3 regions of the Pseudarthrobacter sp. NPDC080039 genome follow, and region 3 is predicted to be linked to each of the others. Evidence: riboswitches for the same ligand, from Rfam matches in the RefSeq annotation. Region 3 holds a riboswitch; each other region holds the start of a gene.

Region 1 (10,281 bases), on a different contig from region 3:
GGATGAAGACGGGGCCGGAACCGACGTTGGCGCTGAACACCACGGTCTGGTTTCCGTTGAAGCCGCCGTGGACAGCCATGCCGTTACCGGCGTACACAGCGATGTGGGCCATTCCGGAGCCGCCGTTGGCGTAGTAGATGAGGTCGCCCGGCTGCGCCTCGGCTGCACTGACCGTGCGGCCCAGGGAGAGGTAACCGGCAGGCCAGTCGTGGAAGTGGATTCCGACGGCAGCCAGGGAGTTGGTGACCAGCATGGTGCAGTCCTGCACCACGCCCAACTGGGCGTAGGCCGCGGCCAGGATGGCAGCACCCTTGCCACTGGCGGAAGGGTGGGCGGCAGGAGCGGCCGGAGCAGAGGCAAGCGTGGCCGTGACCTTCGGAGCGGCAGCCGGCTGGGCTGCGGGGGCAGCTTCCTGCACCGCAACCTGGGGCTCGGGCTCAGCGACGGGAGCCGGCGTCGTGGTCACAGCCGGCTTCTCGAAGCTGATGGCGATGGTGGAAGCCGCAGAAATCGGCGCGTCGACGGCGGATTCAACTTCCATGGCGGACGCCGGCGCGGAATCACGCTTGGCGTTGGCATCAGCGGCATTTGCGGCGATGCCGCTGGTCAGGACCAGACCGGAAGCGGCGGCAATCACAGCGGCCTGACGGCCCATTCCGCCGGCGTTGTCGGTGACAGCCTTGGCGATAACAGCGATTGAGTTGGTTTTGGTGACCTCGGCGCGGTGCCGTGCGGTAGCACGAGTCGTCATCAGTTCTCTCTTTCGTTTTTCCTCAGGCGGCTGTGGCCGGGCAGAGGGAGTTGGACCCGCCGGCATCTTGGGGGCATGCCGGCGCGTCCCGAACGGGGGTTAGCTATTAGGAAACGCGGATGAAGACGGGGCCGGAACCGACGTTGGCGCTGAACACCACGGTCTGGTTTCCGTTGAAGCCGCCGTGGACAGCCATGCCGTTACCGGCGTACACAGCGATGTGGGCCATTCCGGAGCCGCCGTTGGCGTAGTAGATGAGGTCGCCCGGCTGCGCCTCGGCTGCACTGACCGTGCGGCCCAGGGAGAGGTAACCGGCAGGCCAGTCGTGGAAGTGGATTCCGACGGCGGCCAGGGAGTTGGTGACCAGCATGGTGCAGTCCTGCATCACGCCCAGCTGGGCGTAGGCCGCGGCCAGGATGGCAGCACCCTTGCCGCTGGCGGAAGGCTGTGCGGCAGGAGCAGAGCCGGTGGCAACGGCTGCCGTGACCTTTGCACCCGCAGCCGGCTGGGCTGCGGGGGCAGCTTCCTGCACGGCGACCTGGGGCTCGGGAGCCGGAGCAGCGGTGGTCTTGACGGTGGGCCGTTCAAAGGAAACCGTGGCGGTGGGGGCGGCGGTCACGGCGAGCGACGTCTGCGCCGAACCGGACTCGGTGGAAGCGGAGACACCGGCAGTGGTGTCAGCTGCAGTGGCCGGCAGGCCCATGCTCAGAACCAGGCCCGATGCGGCGGCCACAACGGCAGCCTGGCGCCCTACGGTTCCGGCGTTTGCAGTCATGGCCCTGGATACGGCATCCAAGGGGTTGGTGCGCACCGTTTGGGCACGGTGGCGCGCAGAATGATGGCGTGAAGACACGAAGGTAGCCTCTCCCAATGCCTGCGAGGTGAGCTGTCGGATTCGGATGGGAGTCACCCGGTCACAAGCTTCCTGGGAAGCTTGTGACTTAACCCCAAGGCCTTCTGGAGAGAAGGCCAAAAATTGGTTCCCCCGCCCCTGCCAGACGATGAAATGCGAACGGACCTTGAGCGGTGGCAGAGTTAGGCAATCCACTCAAGAGCGTCAACTTCGGAAAAGTTGACGCAAGTTAGACGGTACAGGAGTTCTGCTTGAATGTCACATTCAGGTCACGGCACGTTACCCGGATCTGAGAGTTGGCAATCATACGGTTACAGCCAACCCATCGGATCGACCACTTCGCCGTTCACCTGGACCTCAAAGTGCAGATGGCATCCCGTGGAGGCGCCTGTGGTACCACTCAGGGCCACAACGTCTCCCCTGGACACGGTCTGCCCCACCTTGACGTTGAAGGACGACAGGTGGTTGTAGGTGGTCTCCAGCCCGTTGCCGTGGTCTATGACCACACGGTTTCCGCCGCCGAACTGGTGCCAGCCTGCGAAAGTCACGGTTCCCGTTGCGGCAGCCATAACAGGCGTCCCGCATTGGGCCACGAAGTCCTGCCCGCGGTGGAAGTCGCCGGCGCCTCCGGTAATGGGGCTGACCCGGTAACCGAAGGGGGAGGCGGTCACAAGCGAGGCGAGCGGTGCCGAGAGCGTGCCGGCGGAAGCCGCGCGGGTCACGGAGCCGGCCGACTGGGCGCTGAGGAGCTGCTTGAGCTTCCCGTCCGGGTCCGCCTGGGTCACCACTGCAGAGCGGCTGAAATCGATTTGAGCGCCAATATCCGCGGAAATCTGGGGTTGCGGACTGACCGACGATGCCGCCAGGGGGGCGGAGCCGGCCGCATCCGTCGCCATAACCGGACTCGTGGCGGGCATGGCGACTGTCAGGGCTAGACCGGTGGCGGCAAGGGCAATCCCGGCCTTCTGGCCTATGCCGCTGGCGGCGGCAAACTCCGTCATCTGCCGGAACGGACCCCGCCTGCGCCGGGCATCGCGGTGGAGGTCGCGGGGGCGCTCCGTTGCGGCACCTTCGACAATCCGGGCTGCCGAAGGGGGGCCGGCCGCGCGGCGGCGTCCCCTGGGGGTCTGCGTGGTCAAGAAGGGTTCCTCTCTGGAGAAGCCTGCGGAGTTAGCTGTCGGATTCGGGTCAGAGAGATCAAAGACCCGGCCCGCCACCGGCAAGCTTCGGCACAGGGGTATTCCCGGAAGAATCCTTCACTGGAGAGGCTTGCTGCTGACGGACTTCACCCCAAGGCAGTCCCCCGCTGCCGGTTGTGGTTCCCCCGCCTCTGCCAGTTACGACTCGTTCACCTGATCCGCTGGCAGAGCTCGGCTCCGGATCAGGTAACGCTTAAGTATCAACGATTGCTTCCACTATAGGGGCTAAAGACCCTAGGTAACAATTCCGTTATCTTTGCGTGGAAGGGCTGTCACGGGGTATGAACTGCCCCGGTCAGGACTGGCGGACGGCGACGAAAACATGGGCTGCGACCTCCGGCGGGAGTTCCAGTGCGCCTTCAATACCCGGCACCCGGACGGAGATGTAGTCGCCTACACGCTCAAGCGCCACGGCAGCGCCGGGCCGGATGCCACCTTCGTCCAGTTGTGCCAGCAGTTCCGGCTCCACCTGGATCGGTTCGGCCAGCCGGCTGATGGTTACCCCGGAGGCAGGGCCGTAGTTCTTCATCGCTTCCACGAGGCTGATGGCGCCATCGGCAAAGCCGGGTCCCGGTTGTCCGCCGAGGGCTGCGAGCCCCGGAATGGGATTGCCGTACGGAGACTCAGTGGGCCGGTCCAGCATCTCGTAGATCCGCCGCTCCACCCGCTCGCTCATGACGTGCTCCCAGCGGCAGGCCTCGTCGTGGACGTAGGCCCAGTCCAGACCAATGACGTCGGCAAGCAGGCGTTCGGCCAACCTGTGCTTCCGCATTACCTCGGTGGCCCGCTTGCGGCCCGTGTCCGTCAGTTCCAGGTGCCTGTCGCCGGAGACCACCACGAGTCCGTCACGTTCCATCCTGCCGATGGTCTGGGAAACCGTGGGCCCGGAGTGGCGCAGACGCTCGGCGATACGGGCCCGCAGGGCAACGATGTTCTCTTCCTCAAGCTCCAGGATGGTCCTGAGGTACATCTCCGTAGTGTCGATCAGATCCGTCATCCAGCTCAGCTCCTCGAGCGCAGTACCTTGCGTTGTCCCACCGTACCGCCTGTTCCCGCGAGGTAGTCCGGGGAAAAGCTTAGCCTATTTTGACTTACTCCGAATAGCCGAGGGTGTCCTGTCTCAGTGTCTGGACTTTGAAGCAGCCGGTTCCCGCGCGCCGCGACTATTCAGGCAGAATGGGAGGGCCAACAGCGCAGCCGCCGCCGACGGCAACCCTTCACCAGACCGTCCGGACCAAAGCCCCCGTCCCTGCCGAATTGGAGCACCTGTGAGCGACACCAGCATCACGATCCCTGCCAACCTCCTGCCTAAAGACGGGCGGTTTGGGGCCGGCCCGTCAAAGGTCCGGCAGGAACAGATCGATGCCCTGGCCGCAGCATCCAAGACCATTCTGGGCACCTCCCACCGCCAGGCACCGGTGAAGAACCTGGTGGGGTCCATCCGTGAAGGATTGAGCCAGTTCTTCCGCGCCCCGGAGGGCTACGAGGTGGTCCTCGGCGTTGGCGGCTCCACCGCGTTCTGGGATGTCGCGAGCTTCGGCCTCGTGGAGAAGAAAGCCCAGCACCTGTCCTTTGGCGAGTTCGGGTCGAAGTTCGCTGCAGCCACCAACAAGGCACCCTTCCTGGACGCATCGTCCATCATCAAGTCCGAACCGGGCACGCGGCCCGCAGCCCAGGCGGAGTCCGGCGTGGACGTCTACGCCTGGCCGCAGAATGAGACCTCAACGGGCGTTGCCGCCCCGGTCCGGCGGGTGTCCGGAGCCGACGAGGGCTCGCTGGTCCTGATTGATGCCACCTCGGCTGCCGGCGGCCTGGACGTGGACGTTGCCCAAAGCGATGTCTACTACTTCGCGCCCCAGAAGAATTTCGCCTCAGACGGCGGCCTGTGGCTCGGCCTCTTCTCCCCCGCCGCCCTGGATCGCGCCGCCCGCATCAAAGCCGGCGGCCGCTGGATCCCGGACTTCCTGGACCTCCAGACGGCCATCGACAATTCCCGCCTGAACCAGACCTACAACACGCCTTCGCTGTCCACCCTGGTAACCCTGGACGCCCAGGTCCAGTGGCTGAACGCAAGCGGCGGCCTGGACTTTGCGGCGGCCCGCACCGCCGATTCGGCCGGCCGGATCTACAGCTGGGCGGAAGCGTCCGAATTTGCCGCCCCGTTCGTGGCCAAGCCCGAGGAACGCTCCAACGTCATTGCCACCATCGACTTCGACGAATCGGTGGATGCTGCCACCGTGGCGAAGGTCCTGCGCACCAACGGCATCGTGGACACCGAGCCCTACCGCAAGCTGGGCCGCAACCAGCTGCGCATCGCCACCTTCGTGGCCATCGAGCCCGACGACGTGTCGGCTCTGCTGGCCAGCATCGACTATGTGGTGGGCGAACTGCGCAAGTAGCAGCCGGTTAACGTACGACGGCGCCGCCCGGGTTGGTCCCGGGCGGCGCCGTTTGCGTGTGGTCAGGAAGTCCTTGCCCCGTCCGAAGGCTCCGCGCCGTCGTCGGACCGCCCTTCGTCCGCAGACCCATCTCCCACTGCGGAGGATTCTTCCTGCTGTCCGTCCTCGGGTTCCTGCTGCTGCTCGTCCTCGGGTCGGACGCGTTCAGCCCACGGCACCCACTCCGGCGCAAGGATGGAATCCTCGGACGGGAGCAGGCCCAGCTCGTTGACCGTGACCACCTTGGAGCGCGAGTTGCGGGTCAGTACCGCGTACCACTGCCAGCCGGCGTAACCGGGCAACCGGGACTCGAACAGGTGGGTGACCAGCCGGTCCCCTTCGCTCTTGGCAGCCAGGTGCGCTCCGACCGTGGCGGCGGGCGTGATGCTTTCCACCGCGGTCCGGGCAGCATCAACCGCAGCGGCCAGGAAGGCGTCCGGTTTGCCCGTACGCCAGACCGGCACGCCTGCCTTGCGCTTGGGCGGAGTCTTGGCACCCTGCTCCTGCACTGGCGTGCCCGGCTGGTCAGATTGGGGATTCATCGGCGCTTAGACGTCCAGCTCGTCGGCAACCTTGCGCAGGGCGGCCGCGATGGCCTTGCCCTTGTTGCCATCCGGGTACTTGCCCTTGGACAGGGTCCCGGAAAGGTTGTCCAGGACGGTCACCAGGTCCTGCACCAGCGGAGCGAGGTCCTTGGCGCTGGGGCGCTTGGCCTTGGCAATGGACGGGGTCTTGTCCAGCACCCGCAGGCCCAGCGCCTGGGCCCCCTTGCGGCCATCCGCCACGCCAAACTCCACCCGGGTTCCGGCCTTCAACTCCGTTACGCCCTCGGGCAGCGACGACTTCGGCAGGAATACCTCCTGGCCGTCTTCCCCCGCCAGGAACCCAAAGCCCTTATCCTTGTCATACCACTTGACCTTGCCGGTAGGCACGTAATCAACCTTCTTCGTTCTGTCATGAGACACGGCCGCCTGCCACCGCATCCGCATTGTTGTGCGGGTTCAAGGTATGGCACGCGCAAACCGTGTTGGTCTGTATCCTTCAAGGTTATCCTGCCGCGTGCCCAGTTCATGCTTCCGAAGGCATTGTTCCGCCCCAGGCGCAAGGCACGCAGCCCCCGCCCGCAGGCCCGGCTTCGCTGGCAGCCACCTGGCCGCTGTAGCGTTACGACCATGACCTCCTTGCGTTACCGGCGGCCGCTGATGGTCCTTGCCGCTGTTATTGCCGTGCTTTCCCTTGTGGCCGTGGGAACCGTCATGGCCCTTGCGTTCGCCGGGTCCGCGGCCCCGACGTGGATCACCTATGCCGCCCTCTACGGACTGCCGGTGGCCTTCATCCTGATGCTCCTGCTGGTCCTGGACGGTGTGGCAGCCCGGCGCCGGTCCGGAAGGGCCGGGCAGCGGTAACGTTGGACTGATGTCCCTTATTCGTGCGCTCGGCAAGGACCTGGAGGCACGCACCGACGATTCGCTGCGTGCCCTCTTCGCCGCGCGGCCGGACCTGATTTCCCCCTCTGTTCCGGACTTCGCCGCCCTGGCCGCACGCGCCACTTCCCGGGTCAGCGTCCAGCGGGCGCTTGAGCGGCTCAACCGGCCACAGATGCAGGTCCTGGAAACCCTGCACCTGTGCACCAACACCGACACCGGGCACAGCACCTCCGCGGAGGGCCTGCACCACCTGATCCGCGGTTCGTCCCTGGCCGTCATCGAGGAGATCCTGCGGACCCTGCAGGAGCTTGCCCTGGTACATCCGGCCGCTCCCCCGCACGGCACCCCTTCCACTTCCGCCGGGCAGCGCTTCTACCTGCCCGTGGGCTCCCTCAAGGACGTGGTGGGCATCTACCCTGCCGGCTTGGGCCGCAGCTACACGGAACTGGTCCGCCTGCAGCCGGCGTTCGCGCAGCGGGCAGTACAGCTGGTCTCGGAACTGCACCGCACCGGATTTGCCGTCCATAACGCCACCACCCCCATGGAAGCCGCGCTGTCGCTGCAGCACTGGACGTCCTCTCCGGCGGCACTGCAGGACATCCTCGCCCACGCTCCGGAGCGCACGGCGGCGCTGCTTGCCAAGTTCCGGAACTGGGCCATGGGTGCGGTCCCCCAGGCGCAACGCAAGGCATCGGTCACGTCGGAAGGGGCCGACGTCGGGCCCATTGACTGGCTCCTTGCCCGCGGACTGCTGGTGCCGCTGGACGCGGCCCATGTGGAACTGCCGCACAGCGTGGGACTTGCCCTTCGCGGCGGCGCGATCATTGACGACTTCACCCTTGCACCGCCGGTTCCGGAGCTCGGCCGGACCACCGCGGCACTGCGCCGGAACGCGGCCCTGAGCGCAATCTCGGAAACCCTGCGGCTGGTGTCCGAACTGCTTCACGCCGTTGCAGGGCACCCACTGCCGACGCTGCGCACCGGCGGCGTGGGTGTCCGTGAGTTGCGCCGGCTGGCGGACATTCTGCGGGTTGAGCAGGCAACGGTGGGCCGCCTGCTGGAACTGTGCGGCCTGGCCGGTCTGATCCACCTGGACGTCGACTCCTCGTCGTGGGTGCAGCCGCCGCAACTCGAGTGGCTGGTGCTTCCGCGGCAGGAACAATGGCTGTGGCTGGTGAACGCCTGGCTGGCGAGCGAACGCGTGCCATCGATGGTGGGCCAACCGGTAAACCCGGCCCCCGGGGCCCCAGCCGGCAGGTCCGCCTCGGGCACGACCATCCCGGCGCTGTCCGCCGGCGCGCAGCGGCCCGACGCCCCCGTGGTCCGCAAGCGCATCCTTGAGATCCTGGACGAGCTGACCCGGGAAGCGGCTGAGGGGGACGGCGCCGCACCCGTCCTTGATGCCGCCGCCGTCCTGCAGCGCGCGGAATGGTCCCAGCCGCGGATGGCGCGGCGCTTCAGTTCCCTGATCCGCGGCGTCCTTTCCGAAGCCGAAATGCTGGGCCTGGTGGGGTCGGGCGCCCTGAGCCAGCTGGGCAGCGCCTTCGCCGCAGACGATCCCGACGCCGCCCTGGCCATTTTGGGCGAACACCTGCCCGCTGCCCTCAACCATGTGCTCCTGCAGGCGGACCTGACCGCGGTGGCCCCGGGCTACCTCTCCCCCGAACTGACGGAGAAGCTCCTGGTGATGGCCGATGCCGAAGGACAAGGCCCGGCCACCATCTACCGTTTCTCCGCCGAGTCGATCAAGCGGGCACTGGACCACGGCTACGATGCCGGCGGACTCCTGGCGTTCCTCCGCGAACACTCGGCCACCGCCGTTCCGCAGCCGCTGGAATACCTCGTGGAAGACACCGCGTCCCGGCACGGCAGGCTCCGTGTGGGACAGTCCGTCAGCTTCATCCAGAGTGAGGACGAGGCCGCGCTCCGGGACCTCGTGGCGGGGCCCAAAGCTGCCCAGCTTGGCCTGGCCATGCTCGCCCCGACGGTGGTCACGTCCACCGCCCAGCCCCGTGAACTTGCCGCCGCGCTCCGCAACTTGGGCCTGTCCCCCTCCGTCGATGGCCCTGGGACTCCCGGGCAGCTCCGCCACCAGTCGGCACCCCGGGAGAACCTCCGCCCGGTCTATACCGCCCCGCGGATGGCGCCCCCGGCCGAGGATGTTGAAGCCCAGTTGGACGTCCTCCGCAGGGCGGGCGGCGCCGTCGGGCATTCCCCTGGCGCGGGGGCCGGCAGCGAGGCAGCCACCCAGCTGGGGCTTGAGGCCCTGCAGAGGGCCATCCGGCTCAAGCAGCGGATCCAGATGAACGTGGTGGACAACCTGGGGAATGCCAGCCTGGAGATCGTTGTTCCGTTATCTGTGAGCGGCGGCCGCGTCCGCGTGTTCGATCCTGCCCGGGACACCGAACGGGTCCTGTCCGTCCACCGCATCATCGACATCGAGGCTGCAGAGGAACTGCACCAGTAAAGGAATCCCCCGCGTGACCGACGGACCCCTGATCGTCCAGAGCGACAAGACCATCCTCCTCGAGGTGGACCACGAACTGGCCACCGAGGCGCGGCACGCCATCGCGCCGTTCGCGGAACTGGAGCGGGCCCCCGAGCACATGCACAGCTACCGCCTGACCCCGCTGGGCCTTTGGAATGCCAGGGCCGCCGGACTGGACGCGGAAAAGGTGCTGGACGCACTCCTGAAGTACTCCCGTTTTCCCGTGCCGCATTCGCTCCTGGTGGACGTGGCCGAAACCATGTCCCGTTACGGCCGGCTGCGCCTCGAAAAGGACCCGAGGCACGGCCTGGTCATGCGCACCGATGACTATCCCGTGCTGGAGGAAGTCATCCGGGCCAAGAAGATCGCGCCGCTGCTCGGACCAAGGATCGACGGCGAGACGGTGGTGGTCCACGCCTCACAGCGCGGGCAGCTCAAGCAACTGCTGCTGAAACTGGGCTGGCCGGCGGAGGACCTGGCCGGCTACGTGGACGGCACCCCGCACCTGATATCCCTCAACGAGGACGGGTGGGCACTGCGCCCGTACCAGCGCCTTGCCAGCGAAAACTTCTGGGCCGGCGGCAGCGGGGTGGTGGTGCTCCCCTGCGGTGCAGGGAAGACCCTGGTGGGGGCCGCGGCCATGGCCACCGGCTCCACCACCACCCTGATCCTGGTCACCAACACGGTGGCGGCCCGGCAGTGGAAGGATGAACTGCTCCGCCGGACGTCCCTCACCGAAGACGAAGTTGGCGAGTACTCCGGTGCCCTGAAGGAGGTCCGCCCGGTGACGATCGCCACGTACCAGGTCCTCACCACCAAGCGCGGCGGGATCTACCCGCACCTTGAACTCGTGGACGGGCACGATTGGGGACTGATCATCTACGACGAGGTCCACCTCCTGCCGGCCCCCATTTTCCGGATGACTGCGGACCTGCAGGCGCGCCGGCGGCTCGGACTGACCGCCACCCTGGTCCGGGAGGACGGCCGGGAAGGCGAGGTCTTCAGCCTGATCGGGCCCAAGCGGTATGACGCGCCCTGGAAGGACATCGAGTCCCAGGGCTACATCGCGCCGGCGGATTGCGTGGAGGTCCGCGTCGATCTGCCGCAGGATGAGCGGGTTGCCTA
Region 2 (10,281 bases), on a different contig from region 3:
GCCGAGGTGGCGTTCCGCCGTCGTGCCCTCAACGAAGACGCGATCGTCCTGGACATCGGCGCCGCCGGGACCATCATCGAGGACGTACTGGGCGCCCTGAACTACCGGAACCTGGACGAGCACCCGGATTTCGACGGCAAGCTCACCACCACCGAGGCCCTCGCCGAATACATCGCGCAGAAGGTAGCCGCCAGGATCAAGGACACCGCGGACGGCCCTGAACTCGCTGGACTCGACGTCACCCTCCGCGAGAATCCGGATGCGTGGGCCACCTATTCGCTGGACCTCACCACCTGAGCATGGGCCCCATCCGCCTGCTGGTTCCGGGCAACATCCGCCACAGTTCAGGCGGCAACGTCTACAACGCGCGCCTGGTTGCCGGCCTGCAGGCCCTCGGCGCTGACGTGGACGTCGTCGCCGTCGAGGGCAGCTGGCCGGACGCCGGCGCAGGGGAACGACGGCGGTTTGGTGCCCTCCTCGGAACAGGGGAACCTGCGGCAGGGCCCGGGCAGGCAGTGGTCCTGGTGGACGGGCTGGTGGCCGTTGGTGCCCCGGACGAGCTGGAACTGGCGGCCACCGCAGGGCGGCAAGCATGGGTCCTGATACATATGCCTGTTCCGGAAAGTGCCGGGCGAGCGGCCCTTGAAAGCGAAGCCCGTGCCCTCCGCGCGGCAGCCGGGGTGATCTGCACCAGTACGTGGGCCGCAACCCGGCTCGCGGAACGCGGGCTTCCGCAGCCCGCCGTTGCCCTCCCGGGAGTCGACCCAGCCCCTCAGGCCACCGGCTCCAAACCTCCACACCTGCTGGTGGTCGCAGCGCTGCTGCCCAACAAGGACCAACTGCTCGCCGTGGAGGGGCTGGCCCACGTGCGGGACCTCCCTTGGACTGCGTCATTCGTGGGCTCGGACCAGGCGGACCCCGACTATGCGCGGGAGGTGCGGGGAGCCATCACAGCAAGCGGGCTGGGGGAGCGGGTGCTGCTCACCGGTGAACTGGCAGGCGCCGCGCTGGAAGCCGAATGGGCACGTACGGACCTCAGCCTTTTAGTGTCCCGGCATGAAGCATTCGGCATGGCGGTCACGGAGTCGGTGGCCCACGGAATCCCGGTGCTGGTCAGGGGCGGGACAGGAGCGGTTGAAGCGCTTGGCCTCGGGACGCTGGCAACGGACGACGGCGACCCCTGGCTTCCCGGCGCGGCCCTGCCACTTCCCGAAGGGGGACAGGAGAGTCCCGGGCGGCTGGGCCGGGTCCTGCGCCAGTGGTTTGAGGATCCGGAGACCAGGGAGAACTGGCGGGCCGCGGCCCGGGACGCACGGACGCGCCTCCCTGACTGGAGCAGGACAGCGGAGGAGGTTCTGGCCTTACTGGCTCCGAAGGGCTGACGGCACGGCCCGGGCGCAACAGCGGGCCGGCCGCCGCTGGGCCGCAACGACCGGGCCGGCAGCCACTTCAGAGGCTGCTGCGGTGGCTGGCAAAGAACTCGCGCAGCAGCAGGGCGCACTCTTCCTCGCGGACCCCTGGATACACCTCAACCCAGTGGTTGAGCCGCCGTTCGCGGAGGATGTCGAACACCGATCCGGCAGCGCCTGCCTTTTCGTCCCAGGCGCCAAAAACCACCCTGGGAATCCTGGCCAGGACGATGGCGCCGGCGCACATGGCACAGGGTTCCAGGGTGACCACCAAGGTGCAGTCGGACAACCGCCAACCGTCACCCGCACCGCCGGCGCTCCTGGCGAGTTCCTGTAACCGCGCCGCTGCTTCCCTGATGGCCACCACCTCGGCGTGGGCGGTGGGGTCGCCCAGTTCCTCCCGTTGGTTGCGTCCGGAACCCAGCACGCCGCCGTCGGGCCCAATCACCACGGCGCCGATGGGCACGTCCTCGGTGGAAAGGGCACGGCGGGCCTCGATCAGGGCAAGGCCCATCCAGGCGTCGTGTTTCTTTTCGGGCAAAGGCATGGCTCAATGATAGTTTCGGGGATACTCAGGTTACTTACCGATGCCGGGAGGCAGCATGGACACTCTTCGGGACCGCATAAGTATTTGGTTCAAACCCTATGCGGCGCTGGTGCTGACCATCCTGGTGGGCGGCGTGATCATCGTGTCCCTGGCGCTGCTCGGAGCTGAGGTCTACGACAACGTGGTGGACTCGGCCGGGCTTGCCAACCTGGACAAACCGGCTTTGGCCTTTGCCGAAAGCCTGCGCAGTCCCGGGCTGGATGCATTCGTCACCGGCTTCACGAACATCGGCGGCGGCGTGGGCATGCCCATCCTGGCCAGCATCCTCACTGCGTGGCTGACCTTCCTCGGCCGGAACTGGCGTCCACTGATCCTGGTGGGCGGTGCTGCCGCGGCCTCCATCACGGCCACCACTTTGGGCAAGAAGCTCGTGGGACGTACCCGCCCGGACCACGCTGACGCCGTTCCCCCTTACGAGGACTCGCCCTCTTTCCCCAGCGGGCACACGCTGAACACCACAGTGGTGATCAGCCTGATCGTGTACCTCATTTGCCTGCAGTTCCAGTTGATGTGGGTCCGTGTCAGCGCCATCACGGCCGGCACCATCTTCATCATTGCGATGGGCCTGAGCCGGGTTTTCCTTGGCCACCACTGGCTGACGGACGTCATGGCGGGCTGGCTGCTGGGGTTTGCCTGGGTGGGCGTGGTGATTATGGCCCACCGGCTGTTCCATCTCATCCGCAGGCGGGAGCATGCCGGCGCTGCGCCGTCGTTCGACCGTCCCATTGTCCGGGACGTCGTGGCCCAGGAAGTGCACGAGGGTGGAGGCTCCGGACCCGGGAAGGGCAGCGCCGGATGATAGTTTTGGGGGATGCGCACTCTCGTTGTTGACCACCCCCTGGTCGCCCACAAGCTCACCGTCCTGCGGGACAAGAACACCCCGTCGCCGGTTTTCCGGCAGCTGACGGAAGAGCTGGTGACCCTGCTGGCGTACGAGGCCACGCGGGAGGTCCGCACGGAGCCCGTGACCATCGAGACGCCGGTCAGCACCACCATTGGCACGGCCTTCACCAAGCCCACCCCGCTGGTGGTCCCCATCCTGCGCGCCGGCCTTGGAATGCTGGAGGGCATGACCAAGCTGGTCCCCACCGCTGAGGTGGGCTTCCTGGGCATGGCCCGGGACGAGGAGACGCTGGACATCATCACCTATGCGGAGCGCCTTCCGGAAGACCTGACCGGGCGCCAGGTCTTCGTCCTGGATCCCATGCTCGCCACCGGCGGCACCCTGCGGGAAGCCATCAAGTTCCTGTTCAAGCGCGGGGCGTCCGACGTCACGTGCATTTGCCTGCTGGCGGCCCCGGAAGGACTGGCCCGCCTGGAGGAGGAGCTGTCCGGTGCCAACGTTCACGTCGTTCTGGCTTCGATCGACGAGAAGCTCAACGAGAAGTCCTACATCGTTCCGGGCCTCGGTGACGCCGGTGACCGCCTCTACGGCATCGCAGGGTAGTTTTCACCCTTTCTGGAAGCTGTCCCTGCCGCTAGCCTGTGCGCATGGACTGGAAACTCGAACTTGTGTACGTTCCCGTCACGGGCGTTGACCGCGCCAAGGACTTCTACGTCAACAAGGTGGGCTTCAACGCGGACTACGACGAGCGGCCATCCGACAACATCCGCTTTGTGCAGCTGACGCCGCCCGGCTCGGCCTGCTCCATCAGCATGGGCGAAGGGCTCCTTGACGCCCCTGCCGGCACGGGAACCAACCTCCAGCTGGTGGTCGACGACATCCACGCGGCGCACGACCAACTGAAGAGCAATGGTGTGGACGTCAGTGATATCGAGGTGCTTCCCTGGGGCCATTTCGTGTATTTCGCCGATCCGGACGGGAATAAGTGGTCGGTCCAGTACATCCCGTGGCGGAATGCGGGCCGGGGCGCGGGGCAGGGCGGGGCGGGGGCCGCGCCTTAAGGCAAACGGCGGCCCGCATCGTGGTGATGCGGCCCGCCGTTAGCTGCCGGAATGTCCCCGGTCCGGGAGTGCCTAGTACCAGTTGTGTGCCAGGTGGAAGTTCAGGGCTCCGCAAGGCGACTGGTAGCTCTTCTTGATGTAGTCCAGTCCCCAGTTGATCTGGGTGCGGTAGTTGGTGAGGTAGTCCGCGCCGAACGTTGCCATCTTTTCGGCAGGCAGGGACTGGACGATGCCGTATGCGCCGCTGCTGGCATTGGTGGCCGTGGTGGTCCAATCGGATTCCTTGGTCCACAGCGTCTGCAGGCACTGCATCTGGTCCGGGCCCCAGCCAAAAGAGGACAGTTGGCCGGCAGCGTAGGCCTGGGCACCGGCAGGATCGTTAATCGCGACGGCGGGTGCCGGCTCGGGTGCGGGAGCGGGCGCCGGCGCCGGTGGGGCAGGGGCGGGAGCAGGTGCCGCAGGGGCGGCCGCGGGAGCTGGTTCGGCCGCCTGCGGTGCCACGCTGATGGCGGCCGGAGCCGGGTTCGTTGCCGGGTTGGAACGGATTTCGCTTTTCTCGATACTCATTTGGGCATCGGACGCAGCGGTGGAAGAGTTGGACCCGGTGGATGACACCGGAGTCATGCTGCTGGTTGCCTGACCTGCTGCGCCTACCCCCACCAGCACCGCACAGGATGCTGCGAGGATCCCGGCGCGCTGGCCGAGGGTTGTCTTCTTTGCCCGCTGCGCGGCCCGGTGTTTAGCCTTGGCATGCAGGCGTGCTTCTGCCTTGTTCTTGGACATGATTGATCGCCTCTCACACCTGCGGAGTTAGCTGTCGGGTTCGGATGAGGGCATCCGGCTGTACGGAAAGATCACGTACTGGCTTAACCCCAAGGGCATTCATTGCCCGGGACGGTGGGTCCCCCGCCTCTGCCGTTGCTCAATCGGGAATCCGGGGAAGCGGCAGAGCTTGGCGTCAACCCGGGATATGCGGCCCGAACGCGGACCGCACCCAATCGACGGTACAGGAAGATCGCGCGAAAGTCACATTTAGGTAACGGAAGTCACGCGCTCGGGCGCGCCGCATTGCGCCTGCACCGTCTTCGCGGGGCAGGCGCAATGCGGCGAGGAGACCTGCCCGTTACCTCGCCAGCAGGTAGACCGTGGTGCCGCCGATGCTCTGTGGCGCAAAGTTGTGCGCCACCCACTGCGCTATCTGTGCAGCGGCATCGGATCCGCTGCTGGAGCGCATGGTTCCACCCGCGATGAAGTAGTGGATTTTCCCCTGCGCCACCAGGTCCTGGAATTCCGCCAGGGTAGGCGAGGGATCGGTGCCGTTGAAGCCGCCGACCGCCATCACCGGCAGTTCCGTCGCCAGCTGGTAACCGGCCGCGTTGTTGGAACCCACCACTGCTGCGGACCACGTGTAGTTGGACGCGCCGTCCTTCAGCGCCGCCACGAGGTCGGCGGACGGGGTGGGCGCGCCCAGGAGCCCGCCCATGCCGCCGCCGCGGCCACCGGCGAAGCCGGCTCCGCCGCCAAATCCGGTTCCGCCCTGTGCTGCGCCGCTGAAGGTGCCCTGTTGCCTGATGCCGCCAGGGGCGGCCGGCTGCCGGGTCCCGCCGGTTCCGCCAGGAGCGCCTCCGCGCCCGCCTGCGCCGGCACCGCCGGGGCCGAAGCCCTGCACAGGCCCCGCGCTGACGATTGCTCCGCTATGGGCGGTCGCCGCCGTCGTGATGGAGTAGGCCAACGGTCCGGCGAGCGACGCTGCGATGGCGAGCGCCGCCGTCGTCCGTTGGAGGGAACGCGGGCGCAGGAAGCTCGTGAGTCCTGCGCCTGCTGCGGCGGCCAGCCCTCCCAGCAGGACCACCCAGCGCAGCCACGGGCCATAGGCGGTCGTGGTACCCAGAAGGTAGAAGGCCATGAGGCCCGCTGCCGCTACGGCTGCAGCGAGGAGGGAAGCTGCAACGGCCTGCTGCCGGTGCTGCCACAGAAGGACGGCGCCCAGGCCGGCCAGCCCGGCGATCCCCGGTGCCAGTGCCACCGCGTAGTAGGGGTGGATGATGCCCGCCATGAAGCTGAACACCAACCCCGTGACCAGGACCCATGAGCCCCAGATGATGACAGAGGCACGGACGGCATCAGTGCGGGGGGCGCGGCGTCCCACCCACAACAGGCCCCCCGCGAGGATCAGGGCTGACGGCAGAAGCCAGGCGATCTGGCCACCGAACTCGCTGCCGAACATCCGCAGCAGGCCGGGAATGCCCCAGCCGTTGCCGCCGCCCACGCTGCCCGTCTCCTCGCCGGTCAACCGGCCCAGCCCGTTGTAGCCGAGGGTAAGTTCCAGGATGGAGTTGTTTTGTGATCCGCCGATGTACGGCCGCATGCCGGCCGGCGTCAGCTCAACGGCCAGCAACCACCATCCGGCCGAGGCCACCATGGCCGCCCCTGCAGCTCCCAGCCGGAGCAGCCGCCGGGGCAACCTGCCCGGCCCCGCCACTGCATAGGCCAGCGCGAAACCGGGAACCACCAGCAGCACCTGCAACTGCTTGGCCAGGAATCCGAAGCCCAGGAACACGCCGGCCAGCAGAAGCCAGCGCAGCCTGTCGTCCTGCACGGCGCGGAGGACAGCGTAGGCGGCAGCGGTCATGAGCAGCACCAGCAGCGCATCCGGGTTGTTGAACCGGAACATCAGCGTGGCAACCGGGGTAAGGGCCAGGACCGCCGCGGCCAGCAGGCCCGCCCGGTGCGCCAGCCGGGCATCGCCGGTTGCCGGCGCGGCCGTCCGGCGCACAGCCAGATAGAGCAGCCATGCCGTCCCCACCCCCATGAGCGCTTGGGGAACCAGGATGCTCCAGGAGCTCAGGCCGAAGAGCCGGACCGACAGCCCCATGACCCACAGGGAGGCCGGCGGCTTGTCCACCGTGATGGAGTTCGCGGCGTCGGAGGAACCGAAGAACCAGGCAGCCCAGTCCTGTGATCCGGCCTGGGCTGCCGCCGAATAGAACGCGTTTGCCCAGCCTGAGGCCCCAAGGTTCCACAGGTACAACACTGCGGTGCCAGCCAGTACTGCCGCCAGTTCAAGCCGCCGGCGGAGTGCCTGGGGGTCGTGCACGACGCCGGCAGAGGCTGCACGTGGTGCAGGAACCCGGTGTCCGGGGGCGGTTCGGAGTGCAGTTGCATGGGTTGGGGAATGGCTGGTCATCGCGTCCTACTTGGTGAGTTTGTACACGGTGGAGCTGCCGACGGTCTCGGCCTGGAAGTTGGCCTGGACCCACGCGGCCACCTCGGAGTTGCCGCCCCGGCCACCCATGCCGCGGCCGCCCATGCCGCCGCCCTGGATGAAGTAGCCGATCTGGCCTTTGGCCACCATGTCCTGGAACTGCGCGAGGGTGGGGTAGGGGTCCCCGCCGTTCCAGCCGCCCAGCGCAATGACGTTGGTGTTGGTGGCAAGTTCCAGGCTTGCCGCCTGGCTGGCGCCGGAGACGATCGCGGACCATTTGGTGGTGGTGGACGAGAGCAGTGCGGTCACGGCGGCGTCCGCGGGTCCCTCACCGCCGGGTCCACCCGCCGCGCCACCCGGACCACCGGCAGCCGGGTCGGCGCCGTTGGCCGGACCACCAAATCCGTTGGCGGGATCGAACCCGTCGGTGCCGGTGGTTGCCCCGTCAGTGCCTGCAGCTGCATCCCTGCCGTCGGTGCGGTCGCCGCGGAAGCCCGCGGCACGGTTTCCAAAGCCGCCCGCCGACGAACCCGCCGGCCCCGACGTCGGAATGGAACCGGCATGTGCGGTCGCAGCAGTGGCAAGGGTCCAGGCGGCGGACCCAAGTCCCCCGGCAAGAAGCGATATGACGACGACGGCGGCCGCACCCGCGCGCCGGAACCGTCCGGTGGTGCGCCCTGCGTCGAGGCGCAGCAGGATTGCCGCTGCGGCGAGGACGCCGAGGACGATGATGGTCACACGGAGCCAAGGCAGCCACGATGCATCGCGGCCGAGCAGGACTGCGGACCACACCGAGGTGCCGAGGACGGTCACGGCCAGGACGATCCGGGCAGCCCAGGATTGGCGGCCGCGCCAAAGTTCCACTGAGCCAATGCCTACCAGTGCCGCGATCGCCGGTGCGAGCGCCACGGAGTAGTAGGGGTGGACTATTCCGCTCATGAAGCTCAAGACTCCGGCGGTGACCAGGAACCAGCCGCCCCACAGGACCAGCGCGCCCCGGCCCGGTGAAGTGCGTGCCTCACGGCGCGTGAACCACAGCCCGGCCACCAGCAGGATCAGGGCGGCGGGCAGGAGCCAGGAGACTTCGCCGCCAAAGCTTGTCCCGAACATCCGCAGCACGCCGGCCGCACCGCCGAATCCGCCGTTGCCGCCCCCGAAGCTGCCTCCCGGCCCTCCGGCAGCACCTCCGGCGCCACCGCCGGGCATGCCTTCGCCGGACCCGGTGATCCGGGCCAGGCCGTTGTAGCCGAAAGTCAGTTCAAGGAAGCTGTTGGTGGTGGACCCGGCCATATACGGACGGTCCGAGGCAGGGGTCAGCTGGAAAAGGGCAACGTAGCTGCCGGCCACGACGAGTATTCCGCCCAGTGCGCCGAACAGATGCGCCACCCGCCTGCCCAGCGTGGTGGGCGCGGCCCACAGGTAGGCGAGCCCCAGCGCCGGAACGACCAGGAAGCCCTGCAGCATCTTGGCGAGGAACGCCAGGCCGATCACGGCTCCTGCTGCAACAAGCCACTTCCAGCCGGCACGTTCGATGGCCCGGGTAGTGAAGTACGCTCCCAGCACCAGGCACAGGGTGAGCATGGCGTCCGGGTTGTTGAACTTGAACATCAGCGCCGCAACGGGCGTCAGGGCCAGGGCGCCGCCGGCCACCAGGCCGGCAGCCGGTCCCGAGACCCGCTTGACGGTCAGGTAGAGGATGCCGACGGCGGCCACGCCCATGAGTGCCTCCGGCACCAGCATGCTGAGCGGCGAGAATCCGAAGATCCGTCCTGCGAGGGCCGGAATCCACAGTGCCGCGGGCGGCTTGTCGACCGTGATGGCGTTGCCGGCGTCCAGTGACCCGAAGAGGAACGCTGTCCAGTCCTTGGTGCCGGCCTGGATGGCTGCCGCGTAGAAGGAGTTCCCAAAACCGGTGGCCGCGAGGTTCCAGAGGTAGAGGATCCCGGTGGCCACCAGGAGAGCGGCTGCTGAAGGACGGACCCAGCGGGGCTGGCTGCCGAAGGCGTAACGTGTCCAGCGCCGGTCAGGATGGGCCGCTTCGGTCCGGGGCGCTGCGGGCTGTGCCGCGGGTTGAGGGGCCACGGCCGGTTCGCCCGCTGGGGGCTGGGGGACAGCGGTGGAACCGCCACCCGCCGTTTCGATGGTGGAGGTCATGATGCTGCCGTTTCTGTGGAGGTGGCTGAAGTGTTGAGGTTGGTGGGGCTGGGGCCGCCTGCGGCGGCCGACTGCCCGCGGGGTGTGCGTTCACGGAAGACCCATAGCCGGAACAGCAGGAACCGGGCCGCGGTGGCTGCGAGGTTCGCCGCCACCACGGTGACGACTTCCAACCACCGGTCCGGCGTCGTCGTGCTGTGCACCAGGGCCAACGCGCCGGAAGTGAGCAGCAGGCCGATGCCGAACACTATCAGGCCCTCGAAGTGGTGCCGGACCGGGTTCCCGCCCTGGATGCCGAACGTGAAGCGCCGGTTGGCGCCGGTATTGGCCACCGCGGTGATCAGCAGCGCCAGGAAGTTTGCCAGTTGCGGGTCCATGAAGCCGCGGCAGAACAGGAAAATCAGCAGGTAGGCCAGGGTGGAGGCGGCGCCGATGACGGCGAACCGGACCAGCTGGCCGAACAGGCTGCTGCCGGGCGTTTGCTCGTCGGCCCGGGAGGATGCCGGGAGCGGGCCCCGCGCCAGCGCTGCGCGCAGTTCCGGAACTGGAATCCGGCCGTACACCAGGTCACGGGTGAGGCGGGCCATTCCGCGGACGTCCGCCACTGCGGTCCGGACCACGTCCACACTGGAGTCAGGGTCGTCGACCCAGTCCACCGGAACCTCGTGGACGCGCAGTCCGCACCGCTCGGCCAGGACCAGGAGTTCTGTATCAAAGAACCAGGAGTTGTCCACGGTGTAGGGGAGGATCTGCTGGGCGACGTCGGCGCGGATGGCCTTGAAGCCGCACTGGGCGTCACTGAACCGCGCACCCATGAAGGAGTGGAGCATCAGGTTGTAGCTGCGTGAGATGAACTCCCGCTTGGGGCCGCGGACAACCCTCGAGTTGCGGGTGAGCCGGGTGCCGATGGCAAGGTCCGAGTGCCCCGAAATCAGCGGTGCCAGCAGCGGTGCCAGCGCGGCGAGATCGGTGGAAAGGTCCACATCCATGTAGGCCAGCAC
Region 3 (10,281 bases):
CCTGCGCCGTCAGTAAGATCGCAGCATGACTGAGACCGGCCGCCCCAACTCCGTAACCCTCCGATTCCTGGCCGCTCCCACCGACGTGGGCCACAGCGGCTCCGTGGACGCCGGCACCGTGCTCGAGTGGGTGGACAAGGCTGCGTATGCCGCAGCGGTGGGATGGGCCAAGTCCTACTGCGTGACCGCCTACGTGGGAAACATCCACTTTGCCGATCCAGTCAACAGCGGCGACATGGTGGAAGTGGAGGCCACGATCGTCTACACGGGCCGGTCCTCCATGCAAATCCACACCGTGGTCTCGTCCGGGGATCCGAAGGGCGGCCCGGCCACGATGCGCAGTCAGTGCATGGTGATCTTTGTGGCCGTCGGCGAGGACGGCAAACCCATTCCAGTGCAGCAGTTCGAGCCCGCGACGCCTGCCGAGATCGAGCAGCGCGACCACGCGCTGGCCAGGATCAAGGTCCGTGAGCGGATCGTCGAAGCTATGAACGGGCAGGAATATACCGATGCCGGAACGGCGGAGCGGGTGACCTTGCGCTTCATGGCCGCCCCCACCGACGTTAATTGGGGCGGCAAGGTCCATGGCGGCATCGTCATGAAATGGATCGACGAGGCCGCCTATGTGTGTGCCTCACGCTACTGCGGACGGGACACCGTTGCAGTCTTCTCCGGCGGCGTGCGCTTCTACCGGCCCCTGCTGATCGGCCATGTGGTGGAGGTCGAAGCCCGGCTGGTCTACACCGGCACCAAGGGCATGCATATCGCTGTCCACGTCCGGTCCGGCGACCCAAAGGGCCGGGAGCTGCACCTCACCACGTACTGCCTCACGGTGATGGTGGCCCGCGACGGCGACGGCAACTCGGTGCCGGTCCCCGCCTGGGTGCCGGTCAGCGGGGAGGACAAGCGGCTCCACGCACATGCCCGCGAGCTCCTGGAAATCCGGGGGACAGCTCCGGGCAACCGGCTGCCCAACCACCTGCTGGCCGGCGCGGCTCCCGCAGCCGCCGCTAACGGAGCCTAGAAGCCGCCGCCCCCCGAGTCGCCCGCCATGTTGGCGAATCGGGAGTAATGGCCCTGGAACGCCACCACGATGTCTTTGGTGGGGCCGTTACGGTGCTTGGCCACCAGGATGTCCGCTTCCCCTGCGCGGGGCGATTCCTTGTCATAGACGTCTTCACGGTGCAGCAGGATCACCATGTCGGCGTCCTGTTCGATGGAACCTGACTCACGGAGGTCAGAGACCATGGGCCGCTTGTCCTGGCGCTGTTCCGAGCCACGGTTCAGCTGCGACAGGGCGATCACGGGCACCTGGAGTTCCTTGGCGAGGAGCTTGAGCGCACGGGAAAACTCGGAAACTTCCTGCTGGCGCGATTCCACCTTCTTGCCTGAGCTCATCAGCTGCAGGTAGTCGAGGATGACCAGCTTGAGATCATGCTGCTGCTTCAGCCGGCGGCACTTGGCCCGGATTTCCATCAGGGACATATTGGGGCTGTCGTCAATGAACAGCGGGGCATCGTTCATCCTGCCCATGGTGGTGGCAATCTTCGACCACTGCTCGTCCTTGATGGTTCCCTTGCGCAGGTCCTGGAGTCCAATGGTGGCCTCGGCGGAGAGCAGGCGCATGGCGATCTCGTTCCGGCCCATTTCCAGGGAGAACATCACCGTGGAGAGGTTGTTCTTGATGGCTGCGGAGCGGGCGAAATCCAAGGCAAAGGTGGATTTACCGACGGCCGGGCGGGCGGCGATGACGATCATCTGGCCCGGGTGTAGTCCGTGGGTCAGTTCATCAAGTTCGTAGAAGCCGGTGGGCACACCGGTCATGCCCTCCCCGCGGTGGCCGGACGCCTCGATCTCGTCCACCGTTGACTCCATGACGTCCTTCAGCACCACATAGTCTTCGGCGGTGCGGCGTTCCGCTACGGCATAAACCTCTGCCTGCGCCTGGTTGACCAGGTCCTCCACCTCGCCGTCGGAGCCATAACCCAGCTGCACGATCTTGGTTCCGGCGTTTACCAGCCGGCGGAGCACTGCGCGCTCGGCCACGATCTCCGCGTAATACCCGGCGTTGGCCGCGGTGGGAACGGTCTGGATGAGCTCGTGGAGGTAGGCCGGGCCGCCGATCCTGTTGATTTCAGCGCGCTTGGTCAGCTCGTCGGACACAGTGACGGCGTCCGCGGGCTCGCCCCGGCCGTAGAGGTCGATGATGGCCTCATAGATGGTCTCGTGTGCCGGGCGGTAGAAATCCTGCCCGCGGAGGATCTCCACCACATCCGCAATGGCATCCTTGGACAGCATCATGCCGCCCAGGACCGACTGTTCGGCCGCGATGTCCTGGGGAGGTTTGCGGCTCGCATCCGATCCACGGGTTGCCTCGACGGGGTCCAGATGCGCGATTGACAAAGCTGCCGTCCTCCATTTGTACCGGGTGTGCCCCGGTGGTCCATCCTGTTCGCAGCCGCCAATACAACCGCCGCCACCTGTCCAGGTTTACAACCAGGCCGCGACAATCGGATGCGGGGTCGGCCACACCTCCGACCGGGACTTATCCCCAGATTCCACAGTTTTCCACAGAGGGTGTGGAAAACTGGTGGAGGGCCGCGTCCAGGCTGCAGCTGGAACACCCGTAGTCCGGCCGCGAAGAACAGGTACCCCGCTACGGTAGCCCCGGTTGCGCCAGCGGCAAAGCCAACATGCCACGACCTCTGTGGATAACCTGTGCAGTATGTGGCATAGCTTGTGCACAGCCTGTGGGGAAATCTGTGGACAAAATAAAAATTTGAGCAGCATCGCCCTCCTGAACTGCGAAAACACTGCAGGCCGCATGTGGACTGAATATTTCTTCCAGGGAATTTCATCCACAGGGGTGGGCCGGGTGCTTGGGTGTGCGGGGAGGAGTCCGTCGCCTTCGAAAGGGTCAGGAGCGGAAGCGTGGCGCTCCTCATATTCCGCGTCTGGATTTTGTGCAATCCCCCCGGACCTGTACGCGGCCCGGTACATATTGCTGTGGATAACCAGGATCAGGCTTAATATCTAGGTACGCCCGGGAGTGCAGGAGCACAACCGGCAGCAGGAAGATAAGGCCGGCCGAAGGGCCGGCTCGGCAACCGCACCTGGCAGCGGCCAGGAAGTTACACAGAACGGCTTGTGAAAATGGAATCCCTCGCGGTCCCGGTCCTTATCCTGCTCGCGGTGGTAGCGGGGGTCACGCTGGCCTACCGCGCGGTCCGGAAACGCAGAACAGCCGATGATGCCGCCCGGCCCCAGCCTTCCGTCTCCGCCAAAGAGCTTGCCCGCGCAGCGGCCGACAGGCTGTCGGAAGACCAACACCGTCGGCTCTACGCCCTGATCGCCCAGGACCAGGGCTTGGCCGCCATCAAGCTTTACCACGAGGTCACAGGAGACGGCGTCCGGGCATCACGTGATGCCGTCGGCGCTCTCACTGCCCACCCGCAGCCCTATCGGAGCCAGGCGCCGCAGCAGGTCGCCGAACAAGACGAGGACCAACCAACGCGGTTCCCGTACCGCTACCGCGCCATTGCCAGCAAGGGCGATGTCACCCGGGAAGTAAGCAGCAACATGCTCAACGACGAGATCTACGGCAGGATCCGGACCCTGGCCCGCAACGGTGAGACGGAGGCCGCGGCGAACGCCTTGACGCGGCACTCTGATATTTCAATCACGCAGGCACGGGAGTTCATCGCCCTGCTGGACGATTAGCGCGGCCCAGCAATGCCGGCGAGCAACTGCTCGAACGGGAGGGACTCCAGCGGAGCGGGCTTCCTGCCGGGCTGGGGCCCTTCGAGCAGCCGTGTGAACTCGCCGGCGGCGCGTTCAATCCGGTCCCCGAGCGACCCTCCGCCCTCTTCAGCGCTCCCCCAGTCCTGGGGTCCTGCAAAGACGCCGGTGGCAGCCATGCGGGTGCGGAGGTAGCTGAACAGCGGCCGCATGGCGTAGTCAAGGACCATCTGGTGCCGGTCGGTGCCGCCGGTGGCGCCCAGCAGGACCGCCTTTCCGTCCAGCGACTTGGGGTCCAGAACATCTATGAAGGACTTGAAGAGGCCACTGTAGGACGCACTGAACACAGGGGTCACCGCGATGATTCCGTCCGATGCCTCCACCGCTGCGATCACCTCCGCCAGGCGGGGGGCGGCGTAGCCGGTGACGAAGTTGTTGGCAATGTCCACGGCCAGGTCGCGGAGCTCCACGACGTCCACGTCCACCTGGTATCCGCCGGCCATAAGCTGGCGCCGGGCAGCTGCTGCCAACTGGTCCGCCAGCAGGCGGCTGGAGGAGGGTACGCCGAGCCCTGCAGAAAGGACGGTGATGCGGCGGGTTTCCATGGCATTCTCCTGGTGCTTGTTCTATCCATCATATATGCGTTTGCATCTACATGAGTGAACTGCTTGCGCCAGGAAAGTATTCCCGCCCGACTAACAGGCCTGCCCCTGTTAGAGCATCACGCTTCCCCGAATGCCGGTGGTGGAGTAGCCGCCCACCCAGATGTCCCCATCTTCGGCACTGACGTGGATGCGGCCCGCCCGGCCCAGGACAGTCCCCTGCGACGCCACGTACCGCTCCGGGGCCCTGCCGGTCTCCATCAGCCACTGCGCTGCTCCGGCATTGAAGCTGCCGGTGACAGGATCCTCCGCCATCGCATCACCGGGCAGGAACGTGCGGACTTCGAAGTCGGGCCCGTCGCCGGCAGGGCAAGGACCAATGGCACCGATCTTCAGGTTGCCCATGGCCGTATAGTCCGGCGCGAGGGCCAACACCTGCTCGGCAGTCTCGAGCAGGACCCCGATCCATTCGGGACCGTTCACCAGCCAGGACGCGTCGAGGATGTCTTCTGCGCGCACCCTTAGCGCCGCGGCCAGCTGCCGCCGGACCGACGCTTCCACGGCGCCGAATCGTGTCAGGGGCGGCGCGGCGAAAGCCAGCCTGCCGCCGTCGCGCTTTACCCGGACCAGCCCGGCAGCGCATTCCTGCACCACATAGCCGTCGGATTTGGGAACTCCGCCGGCTTCCAGCCACGTATGGGCCGAGCCCAGCGTTGGGTGCCCCGCGAAGGGAAACTCTTCCGTGCCCGTGAAGATCCTGACCCGGTAGTCGGCGCGCGGGTCCTTCGGCGGCAGGAGGAAGGTGCTTTCAGAAAGGTTGGTCCAGTTCGCAAACTGCTGCATCGTTGCTGAGTCCAGGCCCTCGGCATCAAGGACAACGGCGAGCGGGTTGCCCCGGTAGGGCTGGCCGGAGAAAACGTCGACCTGCTGGAAGGGGCGGCTGCGCGCTGTCGGATTCACCGGAGCAGGTTACCACCGGCACATGCGAAGACCCCCACCGCCGGAATCCGGCGATGGGGGTCTTCTGCAGTCGTAACTGCCGGGCCGTAGGGCTACTTGCCTGCCACTACGTCGAGCTCGATCACAGCGGCAACGTCAGCGTGGAGGCGGACGTTGGCCTGGTAGGAACCGACCGACTTGATGTGTGCGGGCAGTTCAACCTTGCGCTTGTCGATCTTGCCAAGGCCAGCGGCCTCAACAGCGTCAGCAACGTCGCCCTGCTTGACGGTGCCGAACAGGCGGCCGGACTCGCCAGCCTTGACGACCAGCTTGACCGGCTTGGCGGACAGCGCAGCAGCCTGCTTCTGAGCATCTTCCAGGGAAGCGTGCTCGCGGGCGGCGCGGGCAGCCTTGATGGACTCAACCTGCTTCTCGCCACCCTTCGACCAGGTCAGGGCGAAGTTGCGCGGCAGGAGGTAGTTACGTGCGTAACCGTCCTTGACCTCGACAACATCGCCAGCTGCACCGAGACCGGTGACTTCGTGGGTCAAAATGAGCTTTGCCATGTTAGTTAATCCCTTCCTTAGCCGCGGCCAGCGCCGGAGTAAGGCAGCAGAGCAACTTCGCGGGCGTTCTTGATTGCCTGGGCGATCTTGCGCTGTTCCTGCACCGTAACGCCGGTAACGCGACGGGCGCGGATCTTGCCGCGGTCGGAGATGAACTTGCGCAGCAATGCTACGTCCTTGTAGTCGATGACAGTGATGTCAGCGGCCTTCAAGGGGTTGGACTTTGGTTTGGGCTTACGGAGTTCAGCCTTAGCCATCGTGGAGCTCCTATTCTAGGGAGCCCGTGGATATTGATCCACGGGATGGTGGTGGTCCGACGGCGGCAGCAGCTTGAGTGCGTTGCGCACCCTTGCCGTCCCGGCGCCGGGCCGTTGTTTGGGTTTAGAAGGGAGGTTCGGAATCGGGGCCGTTGCCCCAGCCGCCTGCGTTGGACACACCGGGCGTGGCCCAGGGATCGTCCTGTGCAGCCTGCTGGTTGCCGCCGCCCCAGCCTCCACCGGAGTTGCCGCCCTGGTTTCCACCAGAGTTGCCGCCTCCGAAGCCACCGCCGCCGCCACCGCCGAAGCCGCCGCCACCTTGGCCGCCGGAGCGCTGGGTACGGTTGACCTTGGCATTTGCGTAGCGCAGGCTGGGGCCGATTTCGTCGACCTCAAGCTCGATAACGGTGCGCTTTTCGCCTTCTTTTGTTTCGTAGGAACGGCTCTTCAGGCGGCCGGTCACGATAACGCGCATTCCCTTGGTCAGGGATTCGGCAACGTTCTCGGCTGCTTCACGCCACACCGCGGCGCGGAGGAACAGGGTCTCCCCGTCCTTCCACTCGTTGGACTGGCGATCAAAGGTACGGGGGGTGGAAGCAATGGTGAAGTTCGCTACTGCGGAACCCGACGGTGTGAACCGCAATTCCGGGTCATTGGTGAGGTTACCGATGACCGTAATGGTGGTCTCGCCTGCCATCTACTGCCTCCTTGTTCGATCCTGGGTGAAGAGTGCGTTTCCTGCGGGGTAAAGAATGAGGACCATTGCTGAATTACTCAGCAACAACCTTCTGCTCTTCGGGGCGGGTGATCTTGGTGCGCATGATGGTCTCGTTAAGAGACAGCTGGCGGTCAAGTTCCTTGGCGGTCTCCGGCTTGGCAGTGAAGTTCACCACGGCGTAGATACCTTCGGACTTCTTCTTGATGTCGTAAGCCAGACGGCGACGGCCCCAGATGTCAACCTTCTCGATGGTTCCACCATCGTTGGTGATGACGTTCAGGAACTTCTGAAGCGACGGCTCAACGGTACGCTCTTCGACCTCGGGGTCGATGATTACCATCAATTCGTAAGGACGCATATGTGAACCCACCTCCTTTGGGCTAAGCGGTTACGGCATTTCCGTAACAGGAGGTTCATTTGCGATTCCATGCAATGCCTCGCCTCCGGAACGGGGGCAGGACGCAGCACAGACTTCAATATCCTAGTGCATTTGGACCCGATAGGCGATTCGCGCTTGACTCAAGGCTAGTCCCGTGATGCCTGCCGCGGCGTCCCTGGCCGGGCTATGTGGATAACCCGCCGCCCGTCACGTCCGGGAAAGCGATACCCCTTGAGCGGTACACCAGGACGTGAGGCCCGTTACCTAATTGTGATTTTCGCCGGCGTGTCGTGTACGGTCATGGGGGGCCGCCCCCAGCCGGCCTCAATCCCGGAGGACGCCCAGCTCTGCCGCCTCCGTGATCCACCAAGTTTCCAGGCAGAGGCGGGGGACCCGAGTGTCACGGGCCTGGCTTACGCCTGCCCTCGGGGTGAAGCCGCATCCAGGCGGCCGGATGGCCTCATCCGAACCCGACAGCTAACTCCGCAGGCGTTGAGAGGTAAAACCCCATGCCCGCATTCCTTAAAAGCAGCGCGAACCCGGCGCACCGTTATCAAAATGAAACCGCCCCTGCCACCGCCACCCCGCCAATGCCGGCGGCCAAGCGAAAAGTGAGCCGGCTGCCTTTGCCCCTCACGGCCGGACTCGCCGCCGCACTCCTTGGCGCTGCGTCCCTTGGCCTCGGCCTTGCCCAGGGCAATGACACGGCGGACGTGGCCCGAGTGGCCAGCGCCGCCGGCACCGGCAGTGAAGCAACGCCGCAAACTGCGACTGCTCCCCCCTCCGCCGCACCGGCTCCCGCCCCCGCAGTCGAGGCCCCTCCGGCACCCGCACCCTCCCCGGCCCAGCCCTCCGCCCCGGCGGCGGCACCTGCCGGGCCGGCTCCCGCGGGCGACTCCCCCATCGCCGTGGCGCCCGCCGCGGCGCAGCTGGCAAACAGCGGCACCCCGATGCCGACCGGCGTTCCCGGCAACTGGACCATGACCTTCGCGGACGAGTTCAACGGAAACGGCCTGGACAGCGCCAAGTGGGCCAGCTGCTGGTTCTCGCCCGGCTGCGGCACCATGAACAAAGTCTCCACCAGCCCCTCCAACGTTTCGGTGGCCAACGGGAACCTTGTCCTGGGGCTCAGCTCTTCCACGTCCGGCGCCCTCGTGTCCACCAACCCCAAGGGCGGTGCCGGCAGCGGCTTCCAGTTCACCACCGGCTATGTCGAGGCACGCATCAAATTCCCGGGCAACGGCAACGGGCTCTACAACTGGCCCGCCTTCTGGACCACGGGACAGTCCTGGCCCGCCACCGGCGAGAATGACATCGCCGAGGTACTCCAGGCCAAGATGACCGTTAACTACCACTCGTCGTCCGGCTCGCAGAACCAGGGTGGCGTCGGCGGCAACTGGGCCAACGAGTACCACACGTTCGGGCTGCACCGGATGGCCAACTCGTCGGACGTGTATTTTGACGGCGTCAAAGTTAAGTCCTATCCCACCAATGACGGCAATGCCCCTCAGTACATCGTCCTGAATGTGGGTGCCTCATCCACCAACCCCGCCTACGGACCCCAGTCCCAGGTCCTGGTGGACTACGTGCGCGCCTGGCAGTAGCCGGCCCCTTACCACCGGGTGAGGGGGGCGACGGCGGGACCTCCCGCCGTCGCCCCCTTTCCCGCGGCTTTCCTCAAGGTTGCCTAAAGCAACCGCTCCATGGGAAGTGTGATCCATTACACTCTTGCAATGAGGCTCCTGTACGTGACGGAAAGCGTGCCCAACCGGGATCCGGAACTTGGGGACGGAAGCTCGATGATTCCGTACGAGGTCATCCTGCACCTTCCGGCAGAAGTTGCCGTCACCCTGCTGACTTTTTCCGGCCCGGTCCCCGTACCTGCAGAAATCAGGGATCGCTGCGACTCCGTCTACGAACTGGCCCCCCGGGAAGAACTTTCAGCCTTTGTCCGCTCCCTGGGGGGCCTGGCGGGGCTGGGGAAGCACCGCCGTGACACCCCTTCCGCCCGCGCGGCAGCCGCACGTTTGTCGCAAGGCAGGGACGCCACCCTCATCCACGGCCCCCACGCCCTTTTCCTGTCCCACGAGGTGTCCGGGCCCGTTGTGCTGCAAACAGTGGATCCCTGGTCCATCCGCGCCGGCATGGACACCGCCATTGCGCACACGCTCCGGCCCGCCTACCGGCTGCGTGAACAACTGGCGGCACGGGCTGAACGGCAACTGCCGGTGCGGGCACGCCTCCTGACCGTCGGGGCACAGGATGCCGCCGTGTGGGCGGCAAAACTGGGCCGCCCGGTGAGGAGCATCCCCAACGGAACTGCGGTGGGGAGCCGCACCCGCCGTGAGCGTGGCACACCCGTCGTGTGCTTTGCCGGCAGCCTGAATTACGCCCCGAACGTGGACAGCGCCACCGTTCTGGTAAAGACGATCGCGCCGCGGGTGTGGCAGGAAGTTCCGAACACCCGGTTTGTCATCGCGGGGCGCCGGCCCACACCGGCGGTCCAGGCACTGGCCGGCCCGCGGGTGGACGTCCTGGCAAACGTTCCCTCCATCCTGGACGTCTTCCACGGGTCGGACGTGGCAGTCTTCCCCGACGAACATGGCGTGGGCATCCGCAACTCCGTGCTGGAAGCCCTCGCTGCAGGGCTGCCCGTGGTGGCCACCCCGGTGGCGGCCAGGGAACTGCCCGCGCACCCGCTGATGACCGTGGAAGGCAGCCGGGACCGGCTTGTCCGCAGGATAGTGGAACTTCTCACCGCGCCGGAACTGCCGCAGGGGACTCCTGCAGCCGTTCCGGCGAGAGGTCCGGCAGGAGAGGTCCGGTCATGGGACACCGTGGCCGGCGAATACCTGGCGGAAGTACGGGAGGCCGCGGCCTCCCCATCCCCGGCCGGCCGGCTTTCGCCGACGAACGGGCAACCGTGACGTACGCGCCGGGGGAACTGGAACGCAAAGGGGTCCGGGGAGCCCTGTGGCAGGGGCTGGCCTTCGCCTCGGGCAGGGTGATCGTCCTGGTGACCACGGTGGTGCTCGCTCGGCTGCTGTCGCCCGCGGAATATGGCCTCGTCGCCCTTGCGCTG

Evidence for each region. Region 3 has a riboswitch for cyclic di-AMP ahead of AB0313_RS10620 (glycoside hydrolase family 16 protein). Riboswitches for the same ligand answer to the same signal wherever they lie in the genome.
Region 1: it holds a riboswitch for cyclic di-AMP, as region 3 does, so the genes downstream of both, AB0313_RS13530 (peptidoglycan DD-metalloendopeptidase family protein) here and AB0313_RS10620 (glycoside hydrolase family 16 protein) in region 3, are expected to answer to the same signal.
Region 2: it holds a riboswitch for cyclic di-AMP, as region 3 does, so the genes downstream of both, AB0313_RS12795 (hypothetical protein) here and AB0313_RS10620 (glycoside hydrolase family 16 protein) in region 3, are expected to answer to the same signal.

Annotation. Positions count from the first base shown of each region.
Region 1 is NZ_JBFBKY010000011.1:83,408-93,688, forward strand. Features, by position in the region: gene AB0313_RS13520 (NlpC/P60 family protein) at 1-751, opposite strand, end outside; gene AB0313_RS13525 (NlpC/P60 family protein) at 858-1,526, opposite strand; cyclic di-AMP (ydaO/yuaA leader) riboswitch at 1,609-1,803, opposite strand; gene AB0313_RS13530 (peptidoglycan DD-metalloendopeptidase family protein) at 1,916-2,743, opposite strand; cyclic di-AMP (ydaO/yuaA leader) riboswitch at 2,748-2,990, opposite strand; gene AB0313_RS13535 (metal-dependent transcriptional regulator) at 3,099-3,800, opposite strand; gene serC (phosphoserine transaminase) at 4,072-5,202, shown strand; gene AB0313_RS13545 (DUF3027 domain-containing protein) at 5,265-5,783, opposite strand; gene AB0313_RS13550 (cold shock domain-containing protein) at 5,790-6,173, opposite strand; gene AB0313_RS13555 (hypothetical protein) at 6,414-6,647, shown strand; gene AB0313_RS13560 (helicase-associated domain-containing protein) at 6,658-9,135, shown strand; gene AB0313_RS13565 (DNA repair helicase XPB) at 9,149-10,281, shown strand, end outside.
Region 2 is NZ_JBFBKY010000010.1:29,996-40,276, forward strand. Features, by position in the region: gene AB0313_RS12765 (6-carboxytetrahydropterin synthase) at 1-297, shown strand, start outside; gene AB0313_RS12770 (glycosyltransferase family 4 protein) at 264-1,382, shown strand; gene AB0313_RS12775 (nucleoside deaminase) at 1,450-1,956, opposite strand; gene AB0313_RS12780 (phosphatase PAP2 family protein) at 2,012-2,815, shown strand; gene upp (uracil phosphoribosyltransferase) at 2,828-3,463, shown strand; gene AB0313_RS12790 (glyoxalase superfamily protein) at 3,508-3,921, shown strand; gene AB0313_RS12795 (hypothetical protein) at 3,994-4,704, opposite strand; cyclic di-AMP (ydaO/yuaA leader) riboswitch at 4,710-4,871, opposite strand; gene AB0313_RS12800 (glycosyltransferase family 39 protein) at 5,045-7,108, opposite strand; gene AB0313_RS12805 (glycosyltransferase family 39 protein) at 7,115-9,280, opposite strand; gene AB0313_RS12810 (bifunctional glycosyltransferase family 2/GtrA family protein) at 9,277-10,281, opposite strand, start outside.
Region 3 is NZ_JBFBKY010000007.1:118,306-128,586, forward strand. Features, by position in the region: gene AB0313_RS10575 (hotdog domain-containing protein) at 26-1,024, shown strand; gene dnaB (replicative DNA helicase) at 1,021-2,403, opposite strand; gene AB0313_RS10585 (hypothetical protein) at 3,154-3,720, shown strand; gene AB0313_RS10590 (FMN reductase) at 3,717-4,343, opposite strand; gene AB0313_RS10595 (PhzF family phenazine biosynthesis protein) at 4,452-5,300, opposite strand; gene rplI (50S ribosomal protein L9) at 5,393-5,845, opposite strand; gene rpsR (30S ribosomal protein S18) at 5,863-6,102, opposite strand; gene AB0313_RS10610 (single-stranded DNA-binding protein) at 6,227-6,799, opposite strand; gene rpsF (30S ribosomal protein S6) at 6,873-7,178, opposite strand; cyclic di-AMP (ydaO/yuaA leader) riboswitch at 7,554-7,703, shown strand; gene AB0313_RS10620 (glycoside hydrolase family 16 protein) at 7,709-8,803, shown strand; gene AB0313_RS10625 (glycosyltransferase) at 8,948-10,126, shown strand; gene AB0313_RS10630 (lipopolysaccharide biosynthesis protein) at 10,123-10,281, shown strand, end outside.